DNA from 3 places in the Shewanella sp. AS16 genome. Region 2 is predicted to be linked to each of the others. Evidence: predicted binding sites of a transcription regulator. Region 2 holds the regulator's gene; each other region holds the start of a gene.
What was found. The regulator sigma-54, encoded in region 2, starts transcription at its own class of promoters, with help from an activator protein. The targets are predictions, from matches to a motif close to GTTGGCACGNNNNTNGNNT.

Region 1 (4,516 bases), on a different contig from region 2:
CTGGCCGAAAATTTCTGCCGCCTGATCCGGTTCCAGATATGAAAGCACTATGGTTTGGATCTGCGGGTGCTCATTCTGGATTATGGTCGCCACCTGACGCGCATCCATCCACTTCAAGGAATCCAGTCCCTTGGCACCGCTGCCCATGATGATCTGTTCTATGAGGTTGCCGGCCTTGTCTTCGCCGAGCGCCGCGGTCAATGCCTTACGCACGAATTCTTCGCTGTTGAAGCCGATGGAGGAATACTTCTGGATATCATCCAGGAAGAGTTTATGTACCCCTATGACTTTTTCCTGACCGAAGTCCTCCATCGCCGCCATCGCCATGCCGACCTTCTGCACTTGCTTGGGCTCGAGGTGTTTCAGGATCGACGCCGCATCCGCTTCGCTCAGGCTCAGCAGTAAGATGGCGGTCTTCTCAATCCCAGTCATGTTGTCTATGTTAAAGCCCGAGCCTTTAACTGCTTCTTCTTTTATTTCAGCCATTGTCTTGTAACCAGGTTTTCACGACTTGTGTCGATAATTCAGGCTCATTCGCCACCAGAGCGCGAATGGCCTTAATCATATCATCATCTTTGCGCAGATTAGGGATCAGTATCGAACCATCGTCGGCATAACTGTACTCGGCTTCCTTGGTATTCAACATGCCCAAGGTATCGGCCGCGTATTGATCTTCGATTTCAGCAAGCTCATGGCCCATTCGCGGATCGTCCGGCATATTGATGCTGTCCGGATAGATGAGCCGCTTCAGCATGGGACGCACCACGAATATGATCAGGGTTAGGATAACCAAGGCGCCCAAGGCCAGTTTCACCGCCCGCCAGAACCAGGGTTGCTCCCACAATTCCGGAGCCGGCATCTCTTCCACCAACTGATCCATGAAGGGCACGGTAACCACCTCCAGCATGTCACCACGCTGGCCACTGAAACCGACAGCGCCTTCCAACAGGCGGCGGATATTGCTCAGCTCCTGCTCGGTGCGCGCCACCCGGGTCACCTGACCATTCTCGCCTACGGCACCGGGTTTGAAGTCTATGGCAACCGACACACTGACGCGGCGCACCACCCCCACCTGCTGACGGGTATGACTTATGGTGGTATCCAGCTCGAAGTTACGGGTGGCCTCTTTGTGGGAGTTGCCCGATGCTACCTGGGTTGCGGCCGCCCCTGTGGCTTGCTGGGGGATATCAGATTCCATCGGCGGCTGGTTGGACAAGGCGCCGGGAATGCCGCCACTGGTGCCGGCCGAACTGTTATTCTCGACTGTCATTTCGCTGCGCAGCGACGGTAAATCCGGATTGAAACGCTTGGCCGTTTGTTCGACAGAGGTGAAATCCATGCTGACATCGACTTGCGAAGTGAAATTCTCTGGGCCCAGGATGGGCACCAGGATAGATTCTATCTTGTTGCGATATTCGGCTTCTTTCTGCTGCACCAGCTCCAGCTCGCGACGGGCGCGGGCCGAGGCCCCATCCTGGCTGCCGGAATTGAGCAGGCGGCCACTGGAATCTGTTACCGTCACCCGGGTCGGCTCCAGCCCCTGAACCGCGGAAGCGACTATGTCGACTATGGCATCGACTTCTTCCTGGCCCAAACCGCCACGGCGGGTGCTGATGACGACTGTGGCGCTGGGCTTGGAGACATTGCGGGCGAACACATTTTCCTTGGGCAATGCCAGGATCACCTTGGCACGGCTGACACTCTTGAGCTCTTCGATGGCACGGGCGAGGTTCTGCTCCTGGCTATGTTTGAGCCTGGCCTGCTCCATCCGCTGACTGACACCGAAGCCACTGTCCTGGCTCAGATAATCATCGGTTTGCGCCGCCCCGTCGATACCGGCGCGGCTGAGCATCATCTTCACCGCCTGATATTGGTCTTCAGGCACACTCACCACATCGACATTGATTTGATAGTCGATCTTATTTTTGTCGAGCACATCCAGTACCTGCATCATCTCCTGGGTTTCCATCTTGCCCAGCGGACGATATTCGGGTTCCTGTGCCCATAGCATGACGAACACGGCCAACGCCAGGCAGATAGCCAGGGCGAGGATCATGGTGACCTGGCGCATCATATCGACGCCACCCAGGCTTCCCATGACACCGGACTTATGCTCCTGCTGAACTCCATCGTCGGTTGTCAGTCCCGACCCTACCATAATTTCTGTGCTCACTGCGCCTTCCTGCAATCTGGTTTATTCATGGCCTAAACAGGCATGCTCATAATTTCTTTGTAGGCTTCAACAAGTTTATTCCGAACTTGTACCGTGGCCTCGAACGCCACCCCGGCCTTCTCCCGGGCGATGACAGTATCCGACAGAGTCACGCTGGTGTCACCCATATCCAGGCGGGTCGCCAAATTAGCCGAAGTACTCTGCAGCTCGCTGACATTGCCGACCGCCTGCGACAGCAGTTGACCGAAGTCGCTGCCGCTGGTGTTGTTGACCTGTTGGCTGATGTTGGGTTGAATAGCAAAAGAAGGGGAAATCTCACCCTTAAGTGACTGCATTTCCTGAAGTAATGAATTTGCGCCTATTTGCATATTGAGCCCCATTCGTCGAATTATTGACGATAACCACTGATGATAGGCTAATAATGCAAAATGTTTGCCAATGTTAGATTATGCTGCTGAGAGGCGGGAAAACAGGCAGGAATTGCGCCGAGATTAAACATTTACCTGTCGAAAATTTAAGCACCGATATTCAAGCCCTGCAGTTTAAGCACCGGTATTCAAGCGCTGCAGTTTAAGCATCCAAGCTTAGGCGCCGGAGGCCATCTTCCCAAAGACAGCCTCCCGGACCCGGTTATCCAGGCAACTGGATCCCCATGTCGCGCATCTTGGCCATCTTGTATCTCAGGGTTCTGGCACTGATCCCCAGCTTCTCGGCGACCAATTTGCGACTCCCCTGGCATAGGTTCAGGGTTTCCAGGATGATCACATGTTCCTGGGCTTTCAATTCATCCCCCAGACCATCGACTTCGGCCGGTTTCAGCGTGACAGCCTCATCCGCCTCGGCATCGAGCAGCACATCCTGGGCATCTATTATGATGTCGGCCGCCGTGATCGCATCCCCCTGATGCAGGATCAGCGCCCGTTGAACCACATTGTCCAACTCACGCACGTTACCCGGCCACCTGTGGGCCAACAGACGCCTGCAGGCGCTCTCATCCAACTCCGGCATGGCCGCCAGCTGACAGGCCTCGGCATGTTTGACCACCAAGTGACGCGCCAACGGCAGTATATCCGCCGGGCGCTGACATAGGGCCGGCCAGGTCAGTGGAAAGACATTGATACGATAGTAGAGATCTTCACGGAAACTGCCGGCGGCCGCCATGGACTTGAGATCCCGGTTGGAGGTGGCCAGCACCCGCACATCCAGCTTGATGGTCTTGCGACCCCCCAGACGTTCGACTTCCCGCTCCTGCAATACCCGCAGCAACTTGGCCTGCAGCGCCAGATCCATCTCGGAGATTTCGTCCAGCAGCAAGGTGCCCCCCTGGGCCTGCTCGAATTTCCCCGGGCAGGCCTGATAGGCACCGGTAAAGGCCCCCTTCTCGTAACCGAACAGGGTCGCTTCCAGCATATTTTCCGGAATGGCGGCACAGTTGATGGCCACGAATGCCTCGCCGGCACGCTTGCTGTGGTTATGGATATAGCGGGCCATGACTTCCTTGCCCGAGCCACTGGGCCCCATGATCATCACAGAGGCATCAGATACCGCCACCCGCTGCGCCAACGCCAGCAAGGCCAGGCTCTTGTCATCGGCAACCACAGGCTTATCCGTGTTCAGCTTGGTCGGCAGATAACGGGAGACCTGGTTGAGCAGCACCTGAGGCGCAAAGGGCTTGGCAAGATAATCGACGGCCCCCAGCTTGATGGCGCTGACGGCACTGCCTATGGTGGCATAGGCAGTCATCAAAAGTAGCGGCAGTTTAGGCTGATGCGCGGCCAGATAGTTGAGCAAGCCGATCCCGCCTATGCCTTCCATCTGCACATCGCTGATGACAAGGTCGAAGCTCTCGCGCTTGAGCGCCATTATGGCTTCTTCCGCCGAACCTACGTCGACACAGTCGTAGTGGGCCAACATCAGGGTATCGAGTAAGGCTTCACGCAGGTTGGCGTCATCCTCGACCAGCAAGAGTCTCGCTTCAGACATGGGCGACCTCCGTCATGGTGCAGTCATCGCCATGCCTATGCAGTGGGAAATGCAGTGCCACGGCGCAGCCCTTGCCCGGGGCACAGCTCAGTTGCAGCTGGCCGCCATGATTGCGCACCACGGACTGAACCACCGCCAGCCCCAGCCCTGTGCCCTGACTCTTGGTGGTGAAGAAAGGCTCCAGCACCTGTTGCTGCATCTTGGCATCCAGTCCCTTGCCATTGTCCAGCACCTGCAGGCTGAGGCCGCCGTCACTCTGGCTCGCCTGCAGACGAATGTCGGTTGCACCTGCTTCAATGCTGTTGATCACCAGGTTGTTTACCGCCGAACTGAGGGCATTGATGTTGGCCAGCAACAGCC
Region 2 (4,516 bases):
TCCAGCAGGCTGCCGATGAGCTGCAGTGGCAGGTTATCGACACAGTAGTAGCCCAGATCTTCCAGTACCCGCAGGGCAACAGATTTTCCTGAGCCGGAGCGGCCCGAGACTATGACAAGCTTCATCCAGTGATTACCTGATAGAGTTCCGATTCATCGCAGGTCTTGCGCAGCTGTTTCAATATCAGCTTATTGCTGAGTTTTTCAGCCATGCAAGACAGGGTGCTCAAGTGCAGTTGACATTGATCTGCCGGGACCAGCAAGGCAAACAGCAGGTCTACCGGTTGTTTGTCTATGGCATCGAAGGCAATGGGTTCCTCACACTTGACCAACACGGCAATAGGTTGCTCTATGTCGGTCAAGCGCCCGTGTGGGATAGCGATACCATTGCCTATGCCAGTACTGCCCATTTTTTCTCGCGCCACCAGGCTTTCAAAGATCGCCTGAGATGAGAGGTTTGGGTACTGGGCCGCAACTAAGTCGCCTATGAGTTCCAGTACCTTTTTCTTACTGCCTGGAGTGGCGCAGGTGGTGCATTCCGGCCGCAGTATGCTACTAAGTTGCATTATTAGTGTTTTGTCAGCTTCTCTTTGTGTTTAATTACCTGACGGTCGAGTTTATCGATCAGGACGTCTATCGCGGCATACATATCGGCATGCTCCGAGGTGGCATACACCTCACCACCGGTAAGATGGATTTTGGCTTCGGCAATCTGTTGCGTTTTCTCAACATTGAGCACAACGTGCACATTATTGATCTGTTCGAAATGGCGTTCAAGTTTTGAAAATTTTTCTTGTACATAATCACGCAATGAATCTGTGATTTCTATGTGGTGCCCAGTCAGATTAATTTGCATATACCTCTTCCTCCAATGTCCTAAGTGTCTATAAACTCTTACGTTGATTTGAGGGGGGGATCAACATGGCTTCACGATATTTGGCTATGGTGCGCCGGGCAACATTGATCCCCTGTTCTGCCAGAAGTTGCGCCATTTTGCTGTCGCTCAGAGGCTTCTTCTGGTTTTCCGCCGCGACCAGCTTCTTGATGAAGGCGCGGATAGCGGTAGATGAGCACTCGCCACCATCGTCGGTACTGACGTGGCTGGAGAAAAAATATTTTAGTTCAAACAGGCCTCTTGGGGTATGCATATATTTCTGGGTGGTCACCCTGGAAATGGTGGACTCATGCATCTCGACGGCCTCGGCGATATCGTTGAGCACCATGGGCTTCATGGCTTCCTCGCCATACTCGAAAAAGCCCTGCTGGTACTGGACTATGCAGTTGGCTACCTTGAGCAGGGTGTCGTTGCGACTCTCCAGGCTCTTGATAAACCATTTGGCTTCCTGCAGATGTCCGCGGATGAACTGACTGTCGGCCTGGCTCTTGGTGCTGCGGGCCATGGCGGCATACTGTTGGTTGACACTGATCTTAGGCATGCAGTCCGGGTTGAGCTCGACCACCCAGCGTCCGCTTTTCTTCATGACAGAGACATCCGGGATCACATACTCATCATCGACAGGGGTGATGAGCAATCCCGGGCGCGGATTCAGCGTCTGGATCAGGGCTATGGCCTGCCTCAGCTCATCTTCCTTGAGCCGGGTCTTGCGCATCAGGGTGCGAAAATCGCGGCCGGCGATGAGTTCAAGGTGATCTTTAATCAGGAGCCGGGCATTGTCTATGTGGGGGGTATCGGCGGCAAATTGCGCCAGTTGGATCAGCAGGCATTCACTTAGGTCGCGGGCCGCGACTCCTATGGGATCGAAATGCTGAATGCGCTTGAGCACGGCTTCGACTTCATCCAGCTCTATCTCAGGGTTGCCCATGGCATCGAGTATCTCTTCCATGCTCTGGGTCAGGTAACCCTGTTCGTCTATGGCATCTATGATGGCCGTCGCTATCGCCAGGTCGGTTTCCGAGAAGGGGGTGAGATTCTTCTGCCATTCCAGATGCTCATACAAGCCATCGCTGGTTTCCCCCTGGAAGGGCATATCGTCCTCCCGCATGCCGCCGGAGCCGGAATTGGGCGAGGCGGTGAACACTTCATCCCAGGTGGTGTCCATGGGCAGCTCATCCGGCATGGACTCCTGGGTCAGAGATTCGGCGGTATCAACGGTCGAACTGTCCTTGTCCGTCGACACTTGGCTGTTGTCGCTGAAGTCGGTATCCGGCTGCGCCGGATTTTCGTTGGTGCCGGCAGCCTCATAGCTATCCTCCTCCTGCTCGAGAAGGGGATTGGAGTCTAGTGCTTGTTGGATCTCTTGTTGCAGTTCCAGTGACGAGAGTTGCAACAGACGTATCGCCTGTTGTAATTGGGGCGTCATGGTTAACTGCTGACCCAGTCTTAACTGGAGTGACGCTTTCATCTTACCGCTGATCCCTACTTATTATTCTTGAACACAATTGTTGGCTCATTGGTGTTGGCTCGCTGGTGTTGGTGATAGTGCCGACTGTCAACCCGCCATGGTCTGAAAGTGCCGGCCCATGCCTTAACTATAGCCTGAATTGTTCTCCTAAGTACACAGCCCTAACTTGCTGATTGTCTAGGATCTCTGCCGGCGTTCCTTCGGCAATAAGATTGCCGTGGCTGACGATATAGGCATGTTCACACACATCCAGAGTTTCGCGCACATTATGGTCCGTTATCAACACCCCCAAGCCGCGGATCTTCAGGTGTTCGATGATTTTTTTGATGTCGATGACGGAAATCGGGTCGACCCCAGCGAAGGGCTCATCCAGCAGGATAAACTTGGGGTTGGCCGCCAGTGCCCTGGCTATCTCGACCCGGCGGCGCTCGCCGCCGGAGAGGGACATGCCCTGACTGTCACGGATATGGGTGATATGGAATTCTTCCAGCAGGTTTTCCAGCTGTTCTTCCCGCTGCTGCGCCGTCAGTGACGAACGCGTCTGCAATACGGCCATGATGTTGTCATGGACTGTGAGCTTCCTGAAGATGCTGGCTTCCTGGGGCAGGTAGCCTATGCCTTTACGGGCCCGCAGGTGCATGGGATCTGTGGTGAGATCGTCATCGTCGATGAAGATCTGTCCCTTGTCGCTCTTGACCAAGCCGACGACCATATAGAAGGTGGTGGTCTTGCCGGCACCATTGGGGCCGAGCAGACCTACGACCTGGCCCGTCTTTACCGTCAGGCTGACATCCTTTACCACCTGGCGGCTCTTATAGCTCTTGGCCAGGTTCTCGGCTCTCAAGGTAATCTGTGTCATTCCTGCTCCTGCTGGTTAACCTGCGGCTCGCTCTGTGGCATGGGCTTGGGCTCTTCCTGATAAGTTTCAGGTTGAATGATGGTGATCACCCTGTCATCGCCGTCGCCCGAGCTCTCGGCGATGAGTTTCTGCTCGCCTATGTTATAGCGGATGAGGTTGCCCTTAACTTGGCTGCCGGCCTGATCCAGGCTGGCATCACCCTTGAGGGTCAGGGTGCGGCTGGCTAATTCGTAACGTATTTCCTTGGCGCTGGCCGATGCCGGACGGCCATCATCGAGGATCTGCGAATAGGTGGCAGGATCCCCTATGGCGACCAGCACCTTGGCGCCATCGTTTTCGGGAGAATAGGCCCTCAGTTCGCTGGCGTGGATCTTGATTGACCCCTGAGTCACTTCGACCGGGCCGAAGAAGATCAGCTGGTTGTTCTTGATGTCGGCGGTTTGGCTGACGGCCTTGATCTTGACTTCTTGCTTGAGATCGCCTTCTTTGGCCACTGAACTCATGCTGATGACGCACAGCAGGCCGGCGAGGAATAAATTATTTTGCATCGTATGTACCTTCTATCTGACTGGTCAGCTGCACTTCTTGTGCATTGAGGTCGGCGTAAAGTCCTTGGCCCCGGATGTTGAAGTCTTTGCCCTTGACGTAGATGACTCTGTCGGATGTCATTATCATGGTGTTGAGATCCAGTTCCAGATAGCTTGTGGTGAGTGTCTGTACGGGTTCGGTCGGGCTGATGGCATCGATGATAACATCATTTTCCAGCACTACCTTGCCGCTATCCTTGTTGAGCCGCCCTTGGTTGGCCCTCAACCGCCATTGCGCCTGGCCCTTGTCCGGGTATATGAGGTAAACGGGTTGAGTGAACTTGGTGAGGTTGAACTCGGCGAAGTGCTCCATGTACTTGGCCGTGACCCGGCTGTTGACTTTGCCTTCGTCGTTGAAGCTGATGCTGCGCAAATCGTTGGCCATGAAGTCTGGCCTATTTTGCGCAGCCAAGTTGCCGCTGTCCTGGCTGCCATGTTTGTGCTGCACTTGCCAGTAGAGTATGAGTGCCGTGCTGAAAAACGCGATTATCGCCAGGGTGACCCGGTTCATACACTCATTCCATGGGCTGTGGTGAATTTATTTTGACTGAGCAGCAACAGGTCTGTCAGTTCCCTCAGTGCACCATGACCGCCCTGGATATGGGTCACCATGTGGGCATGTTGCCTCACATAGGGGTGACCGTCGGCGACGCACACGGCCAGGCCCACGGCTTTCATCACCGGCAAGTCCACTATGTCATCGCCTAT
Region 3 (4,516 bases), on a different contig from region 2:
TCGATGAGATTCTGACTGGCATAGCTGAGTTGTATCTCGGCTATGGCGACCATAGGTTTCCCCTTGGCATTGAGCCAGGATAATTCATAACCCGTCCAGAAGTCGACGCCATGAAAGGGCAGCTCGGCTGTGAGTGCTATCGCATCACGGTTGAGTTTGCGGGGAACCCCTTGCAACAGCGCAGCATCATACTCGGCCTTATACTCGCTAGTCTTGCCTAGGGTCAGTCCAGCCATCTCTGAAGCATCACTATAGGGATCGTGATTCTTTGTCATCAATACGGTTTCCATGTCAAAATAGACCCTCATTATACTTCAATTTGGATGTCGCTTCAGTGTCTTGTCTGCCAGCGTTAGATGATTTTTTGCAAAACTACCTTCAGGCGTATCGTGAGCGACTGGACGAATACCCACGTTACTATCCTCTGGGGGAGGCGTCTGTCTGCATTCGGGGGGATTTCGAGCCTGAAGCCAATGTCGCCGTATTCTGGGCCCCCGTCAGGCGTGATGTGCCAGGGCGCTTTGATAATGTAGCAGGCGCTCTGGGGCTGACATTATGGCCGGATATTAATGATTTTTATGGTTATTTCTTCGCTGCGTCACTGTTATTCGACTCTCCCTGGGGCGAAGGCGAGTTGTTGCAGCCGTGGAATGACAAGGACTTTGACTATTTGCAGCAAAATATCATAGGCCACCTCATGATGAAGCAGAAACTCAAGCAGGCTCCGACCTGGTTCGTCGGCGTGCTGAATGAGGGGGATAAGATGCTGACGGTGGACAATGCCGATGGCAGCGTATGGCTGGAGATCCCGGGTGAAGCGCCGTCCGAGCGCTTGGCGCCAAGCTTGGAGGCCTTTATCGGGCAATTGTCTGCCAGGGTGGCGCCGCCGAGCCTGCATCAGGAGCCTGAGATGCCGGCCTTGGCGCATCCTGGCATAGGCCAGCGGTTGCAAGCCATGTGGCAGCATCTGTTCGGCAAGCGTGGCTAAGGGGTTGCTGCATAGCCTGATTCTTAGTCAGAGCTGTCGCTATTCATCTCTATGTTTTCTCGTCAGCTATGGCTATTGATGATCCCAGGAAAGATTGGAAACAATACGACATGGCTCACAGCGGAAGTGGAACATGTCCAGCAAGGGCTCGTCCAGCTTCCAGTCCAGGCTGCCACAACGTGGGCAGGGACGATTGAGTTCCGCGGCCAGGCTTTCTCCTCCCACCCGATACAGATAATAATAGGTCGGGATCTGGGTCAGATATTCGATACGCCCCCGTATATCCCAGCCGCGGCGAAACAAGTCGCTGTCGCTGCTGCATAGCTCATCCAGTGCGGCAAACTCGGCTTTGGTCGCCGCCGCCATCTGCAACTCATCACAGGCTTGCCATTCACTCTGCCAGCGGATCACCCGCTTGTGATCGCCGTTGAAGGTCGCGGGGATCCTATATAAAGGAATAGGTAGCAAGTTATCGCCACTGCGCAGCGGTGAGCACATGTGCACATAGCTGGTATACAGCAGTTGCCAGCTCGGAGTGTCAAGGTTGCTGGCTTCGGAATTAATATCCTGGCCTATGAACTTCTCCCTTGGGGCCAGCAGCTTGGCCTCCGTCAGGGCGCCTAGGGCACGTTTCACCCATGGGCTGTTATGGCGATTGGCGAGGCTGGTCTTCTCCGGTGTGAGCAGGCGCACCCGGAACTCGCCATCGTTGAAAGCCACTGCAAATTCACGTCCCAGCACCTGACCGTTGGCGCGCAATGCTTCCAGCAGGTTGTTGATGGCCTTCTCGGCGGCGCTGATGGTGGTATCGGCAAAACACTCAAATCTCAGTTCGGTCACAAACATCAGGCTGTTTTCTCCTGGGATTCGAGTCGTGTCAGGCGTGCATCCAGCTGTTGGTATGCGGCCTTCAGCTGTTTCAGCTCCTGAGTGAGCCGCGCGACTGCTTGCTCCGGCGATGAGTCGGCAATAATAACTTCGGCCTCAACCTCAACCTGTCCCACCAGCCTAGCTTGCTCAGCCTTGGGCATGGCCTTAAATTGCTGCAAGCCTTTGATTAATATTGGCAGGGGAATGCTATTGCTCAGTTGCGCCTTCAACAGTGCGACCGATGGAAGCTTACCTCTGTCTGCCAGTGCCTTTGCCGCTGCCAATACTTGGTCTATCTGGCTCATGATTGGTTAAATTCCTTAACTTGGGTGACTAGGGGCGTATGTTTAAGCCAATGAAATGTTTTTATTGTATTAAATAACAATTGGTTAGTATTTTTGGCCGGTATTTTGCTTGTGTTGGCTGCAAATGAAGTCAAACACATAGAGTGTCTTAGGAGAAATTAACATGAAATCAAAATGGATTGCCATTGCGTTTGTTGGGGCAGCAAGCTTAGGGCTTAGCGGTTGTGTGGTCAATGTCGGTGATGAAGCCAGTGACAGACTCGACGGCAGCCATTGGGCAAAAGTGCAGGACGATAACAGGGAAAAGCTCACCCGGTTGAACTTAGGTATGGATAGAGAGCAGGTGTTGGCGCTGATGGGAACGGCGGATTTCAGCGAGGCCTACCTGCAAGATGGCAAAGAAATGCAGGTACTCTTTTATCGAACCCAGAGAAACCACGGTGATGGCAAGACCACCAAGGATGAATGTACCCCCATCATCCTGAGCAACCATAGCTTGGTTGGCTGGGGAGAGGCCGCTTACGCTAAGTTCTAGATGCGGCCTCGGCACAGCGTCTATTTCCTTAATAAGGTGTCCAAGTGGTCAATTGCGTCTGACCACTCGGCATCTTCCTCTAACGCCTCATTCAGGAATGCTCTTTGGGATGGGGTCCAAAAACTCGCCTGAGCCAGAAGTTCGTTATCCGAGAGCGAGTGCCTGGCAATAAACTGCTCTATGGCTTCACGTTCGCTGTCTAGTCCAAGTTGTTCAAATAAATGCGATATATCTACTGGTGTGGTATCCATAACAGAGTTCCTTCGTTGCCCTGAGCAATAGATCCAGAGTAAGACACTCAGGCCAAAATGCAATATCTGATTAATCTTTGCACTTTCACTTAAGCTTGATACATTGGTAATTGCTTCGCTAATCTGTGATCCGGATCAAGGAATAATGCCTATGGAACAACAAATCTTGGAAAGTTGCCGTGCTGTTTACCTGACGGCGGAAGACTTACGCATAGCCGCATCCATTATTTACAATGCCTATCATGATGATCCGTTATTCATGGATGCCTTGTTCAAAGGTGACAAGGTTGCCTACGAGCAGAAACTGCGTGCAGCCATCAGGGAAGAACTGAATGAACTTTGGAAGCAGGAACAAGCGCTTATAGGTTGGTTCGATGGTGAGCGTTTGATCGGTGTGGCATGCATCATCACTCAGCAAGTGCCCTTGGGGGATGCTAGATACTGGCATTGGCGGTTAAAAATGTTAATGGGGACTGGGTGGCAATCGACCCAGGCTTTGATGAAGAAAGAGTCCAGTATTCTCGAGCACTTGCCCAGCAAGGATTGCGGTATCTTGCAATTTATCGCCTTGGCACCCAATGAACAGGGGAAAGGCCATGGCAGTCACCTGGTTCAGGCCGTCCTGAGTTGGTGTGATGAACAACTCGCGTTGGATGGGGTAGGGGTATTCGTCAACAATGCGAAGCAGTTAGCGTTGTTCAGCAAGAATGGTTTCACACGCTTAACCTCCCTGACGATTGGCAAGGTAGAGGGCGAGCTGCTTTTTTATCGTGGGCATGAAGATGGCTAGCGATTTCTGGACCTTCTATTCCTGGTATTTATCACAGCACCAACATCCTCTCTGCCGAGGCCTGCATTATCTTGGCAGTGTCTTGGTGGTGTTGATCTTGTTGTACAGCTTATGGTTTCAGGCTTGGTGGCAACTAGTCTATCTGCCTCTGGCAGGTTATGGCTTTGCCTGGATAGGGCATCTGCTATTTGAAAAAAATCGACCGGCGACTTTCAAACACCCCTTCTACAGTTTCGTGGCCGACTGGCTCATGTTATGGCAGATGCTGACGGGTAAGCCATTGGGGGCGAAGAACTAGCATTCGCTGCTGTCTGCTTGCCGTGTGCGACATGTCTCACAAAGCTGTGAGACATAATGTCCTTCTCTTGGGTGTTTCCCCTGTAGTTAATATTATAGTCATTTATAAACAAACGTTTACGCCCAACGTCTCGATCTTGGCCTATGGGCACCGGAGTGAGTGTTCTAATTTTGACCTGTGAATGTTGCTGCTTAAGCTAAACTTCTCATGTCGCCTGTTTTTGCCGTATGACGAAAACAATCGACCTGAGGAATGGGTCGTGTGGGTGACGGCAGGAATTCTGTTATCGAGTCAGGGTAGACTCATGAAACACCTGGATGTGTTTCGAAACGATATCAGAATATGCCACGGAGTTGGCTCTCGCCCGGCAATAGGGAAGGCCGAAGCGGTATAGGCTTAATGGTGAACAGCTTATACATGAACCTTGGGGATTAAGGTTCGCAGGACGCACAGGATGAGGCCTACGGATAGGTCGGCTC

Region 1: a site for sigma-54 is predicted at 2,595-2,613, ahead of fliE (flagellar hook-basal body complex protein FliE). Genes of this name have one in related genera too.
Region 3: a site for sigma-54 is predicted at 2,256-2,274, ahead of LZP73_RS02695 (DUF3192 domain-containing protein). Genes of this name have one in related genera too.

Annotation. Positions count from the first base shown of each region.
Region 1 is NZ_JAKCLK010000003.1:504,725-509,240, reverse strand. Features, by position in the region: gene fliG (flagellar motor switch protein FliG) at 1-486, opposite strand, end outside; gene fliF (flagellar basal-body MS-ring/collar protein FliF) at 479-2,158, opposite strand; gene fliE (flagellar hook-basal body complex protein FliE) at 2,206-2,541, opposite strand; gene LZP73_RS10790 (sigma-54-dependent transcriptional regulator) at 2,804-4,156, opposite strand; gene LZP73_RS10785 (sensor histidine kinase) at 4,149-4,516, opposite strand, start outside.
Region 2 is NZ_JAKCLK010000004.1:169,465-173,980, reverse strand. Features, by position in the region: gene rapZ (RNase adapter RapZ) at 1-125, opposite strand, end outside; gene ptsN (PTS IIA-like nitrogen regulatory protein PtsN) at 122-565, opposite strand; gene hpf (ribosome hibernation promoting factor) at 568-855, opposite strand; gene LZP73_RS12895 (RNA polymerase factor sigma-54) at 884-2,362, opposite strand; gene lptB (LPS export ABC transporter ATP-binding protein) at 2,490-3,221, opposite strand; gene lptA (lipopolysaccharide transport periplasmic protein LptA) at 3,218-3,769, opposite strand; gene lptC (LPS export ABC transporter periplasmic protein LptC) at 3,759-4,319, opposite strand; gene kdsC (3-deoxy-manno-octulosonate-8-phosphatase KdsC) at 4,316-4,516, opposite strand, start outside.
Region 3 is NZ_JAKCLK010000001.1:582,598-587,113, reverse strand. Features, by position in the region: gene queF (NADPH-dependent 7-cyano-7-deazaguanine reductase QueF) at 1-275, opposite strand, end outside; gene syd (SecY-interacting protein) at 335-988, shown strand; gene LZP73_RS02705 (Zn-ribbon-containing protein) at 1,061-1,834, opposite strand; gene LZP73_RS02700 (hypothetical protein) at 1,834-2,163, opposite strand; gene LZP73_RS02695 (DUF3192 domain-containing protein) at 2,327-2,698, shown strand; gene LZP73_RS02690 (DUF2789 domain-containing protein) at 2,719-2,949, opposite strand; gene LZP73_RS02685 (GNAT family N-acetyltransferase) at 3,101-3,739, shown strand; gene LZP73_RS02680 (Mpo1-like protein) at 3,732-4,037, shown strand.